2 regions of the Aneurinibacillus baijiui genome follow, and region 2 is predicted to be linked to the other one. Evidence: riboswitches for the same ligand, from Rfam matches in the RefSeq annotation. Region 2 holds a riboswitch; the other holds the start of a gene.
What was found. Region 2 has a riboswitch for glycine ahead of gcvT (glycine cleavage system aminomethyltransferase GcvT). Riboswitches for the same ligand answer to the same signal wherever they lie in the genome.

Region 1: it holds a riboswitch for glycine, as region 2 does, so the genes downstream of both, glyA (serine hydroxymethyltransferase) here and gcvT (glycine cleavage system aminomethyltransferase GcvT) in region 2, are expected to answer to the same signal.

What each region holds. Positions count from the first base shown of each region.
Region 1 is NZ_JBFTXJ020000001.1:30,063-36,960, forward strand. Features, by position in the region: gene AB3351_RS00170 (M20 family metallopeptidase) at 1-610, shown strand, start outside; gene AB3351_RS00175 (nucleobase:cation symporter-2 family protein) at 699-2,030, shown strand; glycine riboswitch at 2,159-2,264, shown strand; gene glyA (serine hydroxymethyltransferase) at 2,438-3,688, shown strand; gene AB3351_RS00185 (serine dehydratase beta chain) at 3,710-4,165, shown strand; gene sdaAA (L-serine ammonia-lyase, iron-sulfur-dependent, subunit alpha) at 4,210-5,094, shown strand; gene gcvT (glycine cleavage system aminomethyltransferase GcvT) at 5,107-6,225, shown strand; gene gcvH (glycine cleavage system protein GcvH) at 6,242-6,637, shown strand; gene gcvPA (aminomethyl-transferring glycine dehydrogenase subunit GcvPA) at 6,641-6,898, shown strand, end outside.
Region 2 is NZ_JBFTXJ020000010.1:113,141-120,038, reverse strand. Features, by position in the region: gene gcvPB (aminomethyl-transferring glycine dehydrogenase subunit GcvPB) at 1-921, opposite strand, end outside; gene gcvPA (aminomethyl-transferring glycine dehydrogenase subunit GcvPA) at 914-2,272, opposite strand; gene gcvH (glycine cleavage system protein GcvH) at 2,276-2,668, opposite strand; gene gcvT (glycine cleavage system aminomethyltransferase GcvT) at 2,710-3,810, opposite strand; glycine riboswitch at 3,879-3,981, opposite strand; glycine riboswitch at 3,985-4,075, opposite strand; gene AB3351_RS17475 (hypothetical protein) at 4,339-4,521, opposite strand; gene AB3351_RS17470 (hypothetical protein) at 4,761-5,162, shown strand; gene AB3351_RS17465 (ion channel) at 5,282-5,644, shown strand; gene AB3351_RS17460 (DEAD/DEAH box helicase) at 6,061-6,898, shown strand, end outside.

The DNA.
Region 1 (6,898 bases), on a different contig from region 2:
ATCGATGCCGGATCAGGGAATCAATGCCATCGATTACATGACTCATGTGATCCGACTCATTAAATCATTCAAGTTGGAGTGGCGCATCGAACAGGCACCGCTTGGATCGAGCAGTATGGCGGTTACCCAAATCGGCGGCGGTATCCAAACGAATGTCATTCCGGATCAGTGCTTCATTCACGTAGATATTCGCAGCATTCCTCCCCAATCCCATGACGCTCTCATTCGCGAGCTGAATGCCAAGCTTGACGAGCTTGCTGCCAGCCTTCCGTCGTTTCGAGCTGAGTGCAGTGTTGTGTTGAATCGTACACCTGTTCTAACAAGTCCTCATGCTTCGCTCATTCAGACCGCTCTCTCGCTAAAAGGGCTTGCGGAGAGCGAATGTGCCGGGGTCTCGTATTATACGGATGCTTCTGTGCTGAACCCGCACAGCAAAATTCCAACGCTAATTTATGGACCGGGTGATGAGAAGCTCGCGCATCAGCCGGATGAATGGGTGGCTGTACCTGCTTATCTGCGTTCTATTGCATTTTATAAAGAACTTGCCATCCGCTTTCTTAATGGAAAGAATGAAACTGCCGCACCGATAAAGCAAGCACAAACAAAATAGTCCTGCCGATATGCCCTCAGGATCTGAAAACCGTGAGCACAGCGCGCACGTCAGATCCATACCTTTCAAATTTGGGGAGGAATTCTCTATGGGAGAAGGATTGAATATCTGGAAAGTAGGAACGCTCGGTTTTCAGCATGTACTGGCCATGTATGCGGGTGCAGTGGTTGTACCGCTTATTGTCGGACCGGCGATCGGCATGACCCCAGAGCAAATTGCTTATTTGATTTCGATTGATTTGTTTACATGCGGTGTCGCTTCTTTGCTGCAGGTGATCGGTGGAAAATACTTTGGCATCCGGCTGCCCATCCTCATGGGATGTGCCTTCCAGGCAGTCGGACCGATGATCGCCATCGGACAGATGCAGGGCATCACCGCCATCTACGGAGCGATTATTGCGGCCGGTGTTATCATTGCCATTCTGGCACAGTTTATGGACAAAATCATCCGTTTTTTCCCTCCCGTCGTCACCGGCTCGGTCGTGATTATTATCGGTACTTCATTGATTGGCGCAGCCATGGGCAACATTACAGGGCAGCCGGATACGCCGGGCTATGCCAGCCTTACCAACCTTATACTGGCCGGCATTACGCTGTTCTCTATTGTGCTGATGAACCGTTTCTTTACCGGATATATGAAAACGATTTCGGTGCTGCTGTCTCTTATTATCGGTACGGTCATCGCGTATTTTATGGGCTTGGTAAGCTTCTCTGCTGTAAAGGAAGCCTCGTGGTTCCATATGGTTGAGCCGTTCCGCTTTGGTATGCCGACCTTTCATTTTGCTGCGATTGTAAGCATGGTCTTGGTCGGGATCGTAAGCATGATTGAATCCACCGGTGTCTTTTTTGCCCTGGCTGAAGTATGCGACAAAAAGATTGACGGAAAAGATTTAAAACGCGGCCTTCGGGCAGAAGGATTGGCACAGGTTGTAGGCGGTATTTTTCAGGCATTCCCCTACACAACCTATTCACAAAATGTCGGTCTCATTGCGCTCACCGGTGTGAAAAAGAAACGGGTGGTGGTAGCTGCCTGCTTTATCATTATGTTTCTCGGCCTGCTGCCCAAAGTCGCTGCGCTGACCACGATCATTCCGAATGCGGTATTAGGAGGAGCAATGATCCCGATGTTCGGCATGGTGATGGCATCGGGGGTTCGCCAGCTTATGACCGTAAACTTTCACAAGGTAGAAAATATGCTTGTTGTAGCAACATCGGTGGGCCTCGGCTTGGGCGTATCGATTGCGCCGGTCGTGTTCTCGAACCTTCCGGAAAGCATCCGCTTGATTGTAGAAAGCGGTATCGTTACGGGCAGTTTTGCGGCCATTCTGCTTAACCTCATACTGAATGGTGTCGGCAAGGAAAGCATGGAGGAGACGATTGAAGCATTGAAGTCCGAGCATTCCATTGAATCCGTCTCGTAAAGGCTAAGGCGATTGAACACTTGCAATCGAATGATACAAATATAAAAAATATTTTAAATATTATTGTATTTACCTTTCCTATATAGTACCATGTGGATAGTGACAGCACATCAACTATATAACGGCGAATGACTGTTGTGGGAGAGACCGAATAAACCATTCGGCACCGAAGGAGCAACTTCTAAAAAATCCGTAGAAGATAAACTCTCAGGTAAAGCGAACCACAATAGGACGCACCTCTGGAGAGAGCGATCAGCCACCCAAGGGGAATGTTCCGCCTACGCGGAAATAATCTCTCAGGTAAAAGGACAGAGGAAAGGTAGAATCATCTCTATCTTTCTTTTGTCCTTTTTTGTTATGCAAAAAAGAAAGATAGAACACACATGATGAAAGGAGACGGGGTAGAAATGGCATTACATGAGCACGATACGGAAATTTACGAGGCCATTGAGAAGGAGCGAAAGCGGCAGCACAGCACACTGGAGCTGATTGCTTCAGAGAACTTTGTAAGTGAAGAGGTTATGGCGGCGATGGGTTCGGTGATGACCAACAAATACGCGGAAGGCTATCCCGGAAAGCGCTACTACGGGGGTTGTGAATTCGTCGATGCAGCAGAGAGGCTGGCGATCGAGAGGCTCAAGCAGCTATTTGGAGCCGAGTATGCGAATGTGCAGCCGCATTCAGGAGCGCAGGCCAACATGGCGGTCTTCTTTTCACTGCTGCAGCCGGGCGATACGATCATGGGCATGAATCTCTCACATGGCGGTCATTTAACGCATGGAAGCCCTGTAAGCATCTCAGGGAAATGGTTCAATGTGGTAGCGTACGGTGTACGAGAGGACTCCCACCTGATTGATTACGATGAATTGGAGACGATTGCGCTGCGTGAAAAGCCGAAGCTCATGATCGCTGGGGCGAGCGCCTATGCACGCATCATTGATTTTGCGCGCTTCCGCGCCATTGCCGACAAAGTGGGCGCCTACTTTATGGTGGATATGGCTCATATCGCCGGTCTCGTGGCGGCAGGGCTGCATCCGTCCCCGGTGCCGCATGCGCATGTTGTAACGAGCACGACCCATAAAACACTGCGTGGACCGCGCGGCGGCATCATTCTCACAAACGATGAAGAGATTGCCAAGGGCATAAACAAAGCTATTTTTCCTGGTATTCAGGGAGGCCCACTTATGCATGTAATTGCGGCCAAGGCGGTCGCATTTAAAGAGGCGCTTGATCCGCGCTTTACGCAGTATGCGCAGCAGGTAGTAAAAAATGCGGGAGCATTAGCAGACACGCTGCTTGCAGAAGGGGCGGCACTCGTGTCCGGCGGAACAGACAATCACCTTGTCCTGCTGGATGTGCGGCCGTGGGGGTTAACCGGAAAAGAAGCGGAAGCCCTTCTTGAAGAAGCCCATATTACGGTGAATAAGAACACCATTCCATTCGATACGGCAAGTCCGTTTGTTACCAGCGGCATTCGCATCGGTACGCCAGCCGTTACTACACGCGGCATGGATGAGCACGATATGGCCGCCGTTGGCCGGGCGATTGCGCTCGTCCTGAAAAGTAAAGGCAGCGAGGAAGCCATTGCGCAGGCGCGCCAAATCGTCGCCGACCTCTGTGAAGCGAATCCGCTGTACGAACAAGTATCCGTTAAATAAAGGCAGCAGGAGGAAGAACATATGGCATACAGCAGCTGTTTCGATATTATCGGTCCCATTATGGTGGGTCCGTCTAGCTCACATACGGCAGGGGTTGTGCTGATCGGCAAATTCGTGCACGACCTGCTGCACGGCCCACCGACCCGGGCGGAGGTCACCTTCTACGGCTCTTTCGCTGAGACGTATCGCGGGCATGGAACAGACAAAGCGATTGTAGGCGGCCTGCTTGGACTGGACACACATGATACACAAATCCGCTCTGCGCTTGATCTAGCGAAGGAGAAGAACATAGACATTCGCTTTCAAATGGAAGAGGACTGCCCCTACTATGACCATCCGAACACGGTCATCGTTACGGCACAAAAGGATGACAGAGCCTTTCAAGTGGGCGGTGTATCCATTGGCGGCGGCACATCGAAGATTTTTTCCATTGATGGGGAAGCGCTTGATGTGCTGCTGGATTCTTCCTATACGTAGCAGGATACGGATGCATGAAGATATAACGGAAGGGAGGGAGCAGGATGGCGGTTCAAACGATTGAAGAGCTGGTAGAGCACTGTGAGCGTATGAATGAGGGTCTTGCTGATTGGATGCTTGCATTAGAGGCGGAAACATCCGGTCAGCCAAAAGAGGCGATCATCCACAAAATGAAAGAGCGTCTAATCAAAATGAAAGAGGCGGTTGACGCTGGCGTGTCCGATGCTTCTTCTGCGCCCAGCGGGATTTCCGGTGGCGATGCATACCGGCTGGGTGTATACAAGGAACAGGGACAGTATGTATCAGGCAGTCTGATTACAGATGCGATGCGGTTCGCGTTTGCCACATCGGAAACCAATGCGCGCATGGGTGTCATTGTCGCCACGCCGACAGCTGGTTCGGCAGGCATTCTTCCTGGCTGCTTGTTCTCCTTATATGAAAATGCCAATCTTTCATTTGAAAAGCTAGTCATGGGACTGTTTACGGCGAGCGCCATCGGCTATATCATCGCCAACCGCTCCTTTATATCGGGGGCTGCGGGCGGCTGCCAGGCGGAAGTAGGATCGGCTACAGCGATGGCTGCTGCGGCCATCGTTGAGCTTCGCGGCGGTACCCCGCATCAGGCGGTTCATGCGGCAGCGGTCGCTCTCAAATCCATGCTGGGCCTCGTATGCGATCCGGTTGCCGGGCTGGTGGAAGTGCCGTGCATCAAGCGCAATGTGATAGGCACCTCGATCGCCTTCTCTGCGGCCGATATTGGCCTAGCTGGTATTACCAGCCGCATTCCGCTGGATGAAGTGATTGCTGCGATGTACGACATCGGCAGAACGATGCCGGTATCGCTGCGGGAGACGGCGCGGGGCGGCCTTGCGATCACGCCGACCGGACAGAAGATTAAAGACCGCATCATGTCAGGTGCAAAAGTGTAAGGAGGCGATCATATGCAAACTCATACGGTTAAACAAACGTCTTTGTTTCCGCTGTATGCCAAATATGGTGGAAAGACGATCGATTTCGGCGGCTGGGAGCTGCCGGTTCAATTTACGAGCATCATAGAAGAACACCAGGCGGTTCGGACACGAGCCGGATTGTTTGACGTGTCGCATATGGGCGAAATCATCATTAAAGGGAAGAATGCTGCATCGTTCATTCAATCGCTCATTACAAATAACATTCACCTCATCGAAAAGAATCAGGCCCTGTACGCGGCCATGTGCTATCCGCACGGAGGAACGGTGGATGACCTGCTTGTATATAAGATGGAAGAAAATGAATACATGCTCGTCGTTAACGCGTCCAATATCTCCAAAGATTTTGTGTGGATGCTGGATCAACGGAAGGACCCGGACCTCATCATCAAAAACATTTCGGATCAGGTAGCGCTACTTGCCCTGCAGGGTCCGAAGGCGGAAAAGGTGCTGCAAATGCTGACGGCGTTTGATTTATCCGAGATTAAGCCCTTCCGCTTTTATAAAGATGTCGAGCTTGGCGGCGGGAAGGTGCTGGTATCGCGCACCGGCTATACAGGCGAGGACGGATTCGAGCTGTACCTGCCAGCGGCGGAGGCTCCGGCATTATGGGAGGAGATTCTGACTGTAGGCGAGGCGGAAGGTGTCGTTCCATGCGGGCTTGGTGCAAGGGATACGCTGCGCTTCGAAGCGCGTCTGCCGCTCTACGGTCAGGAATTGGGCGAAGATATCAGCCCGCTCGAAGCATCGATTGGATTTGCCGTCAAGCTGGATCAGGACGATGACTTTATCGGAAAGGAAGCGCTCCGCAAGCAAAAGGAGAATGGGGTGCCGCGCAAGCTGGTTGGCCTTGAAATGGTGGGTCGCGGCATTCCGCGCAGCGGCTACCTGGTGTATCCGGCCGATTCAGACCAGGCGAGCGAGCCGATCGGCCATGTTACATCAGGGACACAATCCCCGACGCTAAAGAAGAACCTGGGGTTGGCTCTGCTTCAAAGCGATGAGGCGGTTATTGATCAAGAGGTGGACGTAGAAATACGCGGAAAACGAATCAAAGCCAAAATTGTAAAAACACCATTTTATAAACGATAAGTAGGAGGAGAAGCGGATGAGCACGAAAGTAGCGGCAAATCTTTTATACAGCAAGGAACACGAATGGGTGGAGAAGGTAAGCGGGATGCGGGTACGAATTGGCATCACGGATTTTGCACAGCATCAACTGGGGGATATCGTGTTTGTCGAGCTTCCGGCTGTGGGTGACGAGATCCAGGCGCATGAAAGCATGGGAACGATTGAGTCGGTTAAAGCGGTCTCTGATCTATACGCACCGGTCAGCGGGAGCGTAGTAGAAGTGAATGCGGAGCTTGAAGACGGCCCGGAAATCATCAACACCGATCCGTATCAAAGCGGCTGGATGATCGTCGTTGAGCTGCACCAAGCAGACGAGCTGGCAGCCCTGCTGAACACGGAACAATACGAAGCGTTTATTGCGGAGGAGGCGTAAATCGTGAATTATCGATACCTTCCCATGACGAAGGATGACAGGCAGGAGATGCTTTCCTTTCTTGGTGTTACGAGCATCGAAGATTTATTTGCGGACATTCCAGAGAGCATTCGAGTAAAGGGAGAGCTTGCTATCCCTAAGGCGCAGTCGGAGCTGGAGATTGTGCGGCACTTCGGACAGCTGGCCGGAAGCAATGTGCACGCGGGTGAGTATGCCTACTTTTTAGGCGCAGGCATATACGATCACTACATTCCCAGCACC
Region 2 (6,898 bases):
CAAAAACGGTACTAAATCTTTCTTCACTCCTACCGGACCGGAGCCCGGGCCACCGCCGCCGTGCGGTGTTGTAAAGGTCTTATGCAAATTTAAGTGTACAACATCAAAGCCCATATCACCCGGACGCGCTTTGCCAAGAATCGCATTGGCATTGGCTCCATCATAATACAGCAGCCCGCCAGCTTCATGAACGATCTGTGCGATTTCTACAATGCTCTTCTCGAACAAACCAAGCGTATTCGGATTGGTCAGCATAAGCGCTGCCGTGTCTGCTCCAACCACCTGTCGAAGCGCCTTTACATCAACAAACCCATTCTCATCCGATGCTACCGTTACGGTCTCAAATCCTGCCACACTTGCAGAAGCCGGATTCGTCCCATGGGCGGAGTCCGGTACGATCACTTTCGTGCGTTGCTCCCCGCGGCTTTCGTGATATGCACGAATCATCATCAGCCCGGTCCACTCGCCCTGAGCACCGGCGGCGGATTGCAGTGTGACCGCGTCCATACCGGTAATGGCTGCCAAGTCTTCCTGCAGTTCATACATTAGCTGCAGTGCACCCTGCACCGTCTCTTCTGGCTGGTACGGGTGAATGCGTGCAAATCCAGGATAACGTGCCACATCTTCGTTAATCTTCGGATTGTATTTCATCGTACATGAACCAAGCGGATAGAAGCCGGAATCAACTCCGTGATTGCGCTTGGACAGCTCCGTATAATGACGCATAAGTTGAAGTTCGGAAACCTCCGGCAGCTCTGCCGGTGTTTGACGTAAATACTCACTCGGAATTACCGCCGTAACGTCCACTTCCGGCACATCACAGTGCGGAAGCGAGTAGCCTACGCGACCCGGTTTGCTCATTTCGAAAATGAGCTCTTTTTCTTTGTTCTGTTCCTGAACCTTCGGCATCGTGTTAAGCATGGTGCGCTCCCTCCAATCCTTTCACTAATCGGTCGATCTCTTCTTTTGTACGCAGCTCTGTCACAGCCAGCAGCATATGCCCTGCAAGCTCGGGATAATCACGTCCAAGATCAAAGCCGCCGATAATTCCATTCTGGAGAAGCGCTCGATTAATGTCACCTATTGGCCGTGACGCCTTAATCACAAATTCATTAAATACCGGGGTATCATATGTCACTTCGTAGCCGTTAAGTTTGGCGATTTGCTGCTTCGCATACTGCGTCTTCTGTACGTTGAGCAGCGCCATTTCCTGCACACCTTGCTTACCGAGCGATGTCATCGCCACCGCTGCGGCCAATGCATTTAACGCCTGGTTGGAGCAGATGTTGGATGTCGCTTTTTCACGTCGGATATGCTGCTCACGCGCCTGAAGCGTTAGCACAAAGCCCCGACGCCCTTCTTCATCCTTCGTCTGCCCCACAATGCGCCCTGGAATCTGACGCATCAGTTCTTTTTTCACTGCAAAATAGCCGCAGTGCGGGCCGCCAAAAGCCATCGGAATCCCAAACGGCTGTGCGTCTCCTACAACAACATCAGCACCGAATGCGCCCGGCGGTGTAAGAATGCCTAAAGAAAGCGGATTTGCACTCACGACGAGCAGACCCTTATGCTGGTGTGCGATCTTCTCAATTTCGTTGAGCGGCTCGACCGCACCAAAGAAGTTCGGATATTGGACAAGAACAGAAGCCGTTGTCTCATCCACTGCGGCCGCAAGAGCCTCCATATCTGTGATTCCGTTTTTGCAGCCAATCTCGACAATCTCTAAGCCCTGTCCCTTGGCATAGGTTTGCAGAATCGAGCGCGCTTCTGGGTGCACACCGCGTGATACCACAACTTTTTTGCGCTTCGTCTTTGCTGCTGTCATTGCCGCAGCCTCCGCTAATGCGGTAGCTCCGTCATACATAGACGAGTTGGCGACATCCATTCCGGTTAATTCGCAGATCATCGTCTGAAACTCAAAAATCGCCTGCAGCTCACCCTGACTGATCTCTGGCTGATACGGTGTATAAGCGGTATAAAATTCAGAGCGGGAGATGACATGATTTACCACGCTTGGAATGTAGTGATCATACGTGCCTGCACCTAAGAAGCAGGCATAATCAAGCGCGTTGACGTTTTTTCCCGCCATTCGCCCCATATGTTTGGTCAGCTCTGTTTCCGGGATTGCTTCAGGAATCTCAAGCTCCCCCTTAAAACGAATCGACTCTGGAATATCTGCGAACAGCTCTGCAATGTTGGTGATACCGAGATCGGCCAGCATCTCCTGGCGATCCGCCTCAGTCATTGGAAGATAACGATATTTTACGGTCACGCTTTATTCCTCCTCCTTGCTGTATGCTTCATACTGCTCGGCTGTCATCAATGCATCCAGCTCTGCGGGATCAGAGAGGGCAATAACAACCATCCAGCCAGCATCATATGCATCCCCGTTAATTGTCTCCGGTGCATCTTCGAGCGCCTGGTTTACCTCCACCACTTCCCCACTTACCGGTGAGTAAATATCGGACACAGCTTTCACGGATTCAACAGTACCCATGCTTTCATCTACCTTTACGACAGCGCCTTCCTCCGGCAGTTCAATAAATACGATATCCCCGAGCTGATTTTGAGCAAAGTGCGTAATGCCGACACGTACACGCCCACCGTCAAGCACTTCCACCCATTCATGTTCCTTGCTGTATCTATACTCCATCTGCAATTGACTCATCTTGTCTTCTCCCCCAATTTCGTTCCTTACTGTGTCATTGTTTATGCTTTCGGGCGCTTATAAAAAGGCGTCGGTACAACTTTTGCCTTGACACGCTTCCCTCTGATTTCTACGTCCAGTTCTGTACCCGGCTCACTATGCTCACGCTTCACAAGAGCAAGACCCACGCTTTTCTTAAGCGTCGGCGACTGTGTACCTGTTGTCACCTCACCTACTTGCTCATCGCCTGCATATACGGCATAATGCGTGCGCGGAATGCCGCGTTCGATCATTTCTAGGCCGACCAGCTTGCGCGGGATGCCATTTTCCTTCTGTGCTTTGAGTGCCTCCTGCCCGATGAACGGTACCGGCTTATCAACCTTCACCGCAAATCCCAATCCAGCCTCAAGCGGACTGATATCCTTACTTAATTCCTGGCCATACAGCGGCAGACGCGCTTCAAAGCGAAGCGTATCACGCGCACCCAATCCACACGGCAGCACATCCTCCCCACCGGCTTCAAGGATTTTTTTCCATAGCACAGGTGCATCTTCCGCTTTTATATAAATTTCAAATCCATCTTCACCAGTGTAGCCCGTGCGCGAGACCAGTCCAGCCACGCCTGAGAAATTCACATTCTGTTCGAAATGAAAGAAGCGAATCGCAGATACATCCGTGTCCGTCAGCTTCTGTGCCACCGTTTCAGCAAGCGGCCCCTGCAAAGCCAGCAGAGCTATTTCATCCGATATATTGCGTAGAGTCATCTCGCCTTCCGCATGCTTCTTCATCCATTCATAGTCTTTATCGATATTAGAAGCATTAACAACGAGCAGATATTCATTATCCCCACATTTATAAACCAACAGATCATCAATCGTGCCGCCGTCTGGATAACACATAATCGTATACTGTGCCTGACCGATCGTCAGCTTCGATGCATCGTTTGTCGTTATTTTCTGTATAAAAGCAAGCGCGTCTTTCCCTTTTACCTCTATTTCACCCATGTGTGAAACGTCGAATAAACCGGCCTTTGTACGCACCGCCTCATGTTCTTTTTGGATGCTTGAGAACTGAACAGGCAAATCCCAACCGCCAAAATCAATCGTTTTGGCTCCATACTCTGCATACAGTGGATACAAAGGCGTTTGTTGCAATACAGTCATTCATCCAACCTCCCGTAAACATTCTCATTTTTCACAAAAAAAGGACAGGGATAGGGCGTCTTCCCTATCTCTGTCCTTTGTACCTGAGAGCTACCCAGACCAAGCTGCGCAACGGCAGCGTCCTATTCCGGTTTCCCCTTTGGTGGCTCGTCATGCGAGCTCTCTCCAGAGTTGCGTCCCACAGAAGTACTTTTGCCTGAGAGATTGAAAGGTATTCTTGCTCCTTCGGCGACGTGCTTCGCACGTTCTCTCCCTCTGCTTTCATCCGCACGATATTATATTATTGTTAAAAGTCAAACATATCATTCGCTTCTATCGTACCATGAATCAGAAAAATTGCAATGCATTCATCACTTTTTTATTAACGAAAATTAATCAAAACATAATATTGTTTGTCTTTTACGAATATAACACGAATAAAAATCACATTTCAATCAAATATAAACAAAAAACCGAACATTATTAACAAAAATCAGCTTTCCTACATAAAAAACGGAGCAAACATCTCTGCCCACTCCGCTGCTTCTTTTATTTTCTATTTTGTTTTGGTTCCCATACACATGTATATATCGGATCGACCTTGGTCAGTACAATACAATCATCTTCCACAGCGATCTCAATGGTTCCATACCCGAGAATCTCTTGAATCTCCGGCGGCAGCACTAGATTCCCATGTTCGTCAATCTGACCAAGCAGCGGCTTTTTTTCCATGCTATATATGCCCTCCTTACGGCCCGGCTACAAACAACCGTACCTTTATATCCGTCTTTTTCATTATTTCATCTCTTGTTTTATGATTCAATACCTAAAGAAAAGTACGCCTTTTTATATGGTTCAAAGGAATCATTTTCGTATAAAAAAGAGAAGAACACAAGAAAATTTCCAGATAACCTCTTATTATAAAAGAAGATATAAAATTTTCACCTCAGTTTAGAAGGGAGTACAAGAACATGCTATCGAATTGTTCTGTGTGCGGCAAGGTCTTTATGAAAGTCTCTAAATCGGTCTGTCCAGACTGTGCACGCAAGGAGCTAGACACCGTTAAACGTATTCGCGACTATTTGAAACCAAAGGAAAGACGGAATGCTCCCCTTGCTCAGATTTCGCAGGACCTTGATATCTCGCTTCGCTATATCGAATATTTGATTCGCGAAAAGTATTTTGACCTCACACGCTATCCGAATCTACAATATCCGTGCAAAAGCTGCAACACTCTCATTACGCTAGGAGAATACTGCAGTTCATGTGCAGCAAATCTGCGTAAAAAACTAAACAGCGCAGGCGAAGACATAGAGAAATCCGCAGAAGATGGTCGAGATGCGAACGGACAATTCTACAAGTCGCGCCTATAATCGAGTTCTTCTGCTACTCAATTAGATATACAGTACATTTCATAATTCCCCTCCCTTCCGGCATACATATGTACAAGTTAGCAATGTACTCTAAATACGTATGTTCCGGATGTGAGACAATGAAACAAAACATGATCGAATGGAGAACATGGCATAATTTTTTGATCCTTTTTTTACTGTATATGAATCTTGTACTTTCGTTCGGGCTCCTATACTGTGTGCTTGAATGGATGGGTCTTGGATTTATTCTCGATCATTATGCTTCTCCTGCGCATCAAAGCCAGTGGTATGACCGGATTACACGTTCATTTTACTTCAGCGCGGTGACCCTACTTTCAGTCGGATACGGAGATTTAAGTCCATTCGGTGCCGCCAGGGGGGTCGCTATGCTTGAAGCGATGATCGGCTATGTCCTGCCGGCTGCGCTGGTTATCCGGTATGCCGCATTCCCCAGCTCAAAGCCGCCCACACATACCTCTTGAAAAGAGGGAGGAATCCTCCTTCTTTTTTTATGTACAGCCATGCAAAAAGTGCGCACCGCACACGCGGTCCGCACTTTTCGTAGAACCGAACACACAATCGAGACATTCGGCTCCTGATGGCCATATATACGCATAGTGAATGTCTCATCGTATCTTCGGTATTGGCGTGTATTCACACACCTTATGCAAGCTCCAAACGCGGGTTGAGGCTGATAACGCTTCATCGCTGCATTATTCTTTCAATCCCATTTTTATGTTTGAAGCTTACGATATACTTTCCCACTCTACTTCTACTTGAAACACAAAAGATAATTTTTTACATAGATTCTTTTTTTTCTGGGCATTCTATCGATATAGACCATGTTCGCATGCTGGCCTAACGGCTAGGAACGGAAAAGAAAGAAGGTGGCTTTGGCATGATGGACATCCCCATTACATTTCAAAGGGATTGGCTTGAAGGCTTTAAAACAAGAGTGCAGGAAGATGGACCGTGGCACCATCGCGAGTTATATCGATTGGCCTGGGAAGCTGAAGGTGCCTGCGCGGTAGGTGATTTCAATGAATTACAGTGTCTTAGACACCTACCTCACCTTACCCCGCTTCCTCATCAAATCGAGACCGCCCAAACAGTCATTTGCGAAATGCACGGACGCGCACTGCTCGCTGATGAAGTAGGTCTTGGTAAGACAATTGAAGCTGGACTGATTCTTAAAGAATATATGGTACGCGGCCTTGTCAAAAAGGTATTGATCCTTGTGCCTGCCTCTCTTGTTGTACAATGGGTGCGGGAGTTGACAAGCAAATTTTCTATTCCGGCAATAGCACAGCGAAAAGAATATATGTGGACACAATATGATGTGGTCGTAGCCTCTATTGATACAGCCAAACGTCCTCCGCATCGTGATATCGTCCTTGCTCAACCGTATGATCTCGTTATTGTTGATGAGGCGCATAAGCTCAAAAATAAACAGACCAAAAACTATCAATTCATTCAGGAGCTGAAGAAAAAGTACTGTTTATTGCTCACCGCTACCCCTATTCAAAACGAGCTCGATGAGCTGTATAACCTTATTACATTGCTGAAGCCAGGGCATTTAGGTCAATCCGCACAATTCCAGGAAAGCTATGTACAGGGCAGACGTCAAGTAAAAAACAATGAAACATTAAAGAATGAATTAAAAAAAATAATGGTGCGCAACCGACGCGCCGACGGCAAAGTCGAATTCACTGCACGACATGTCATTACAGTACCTG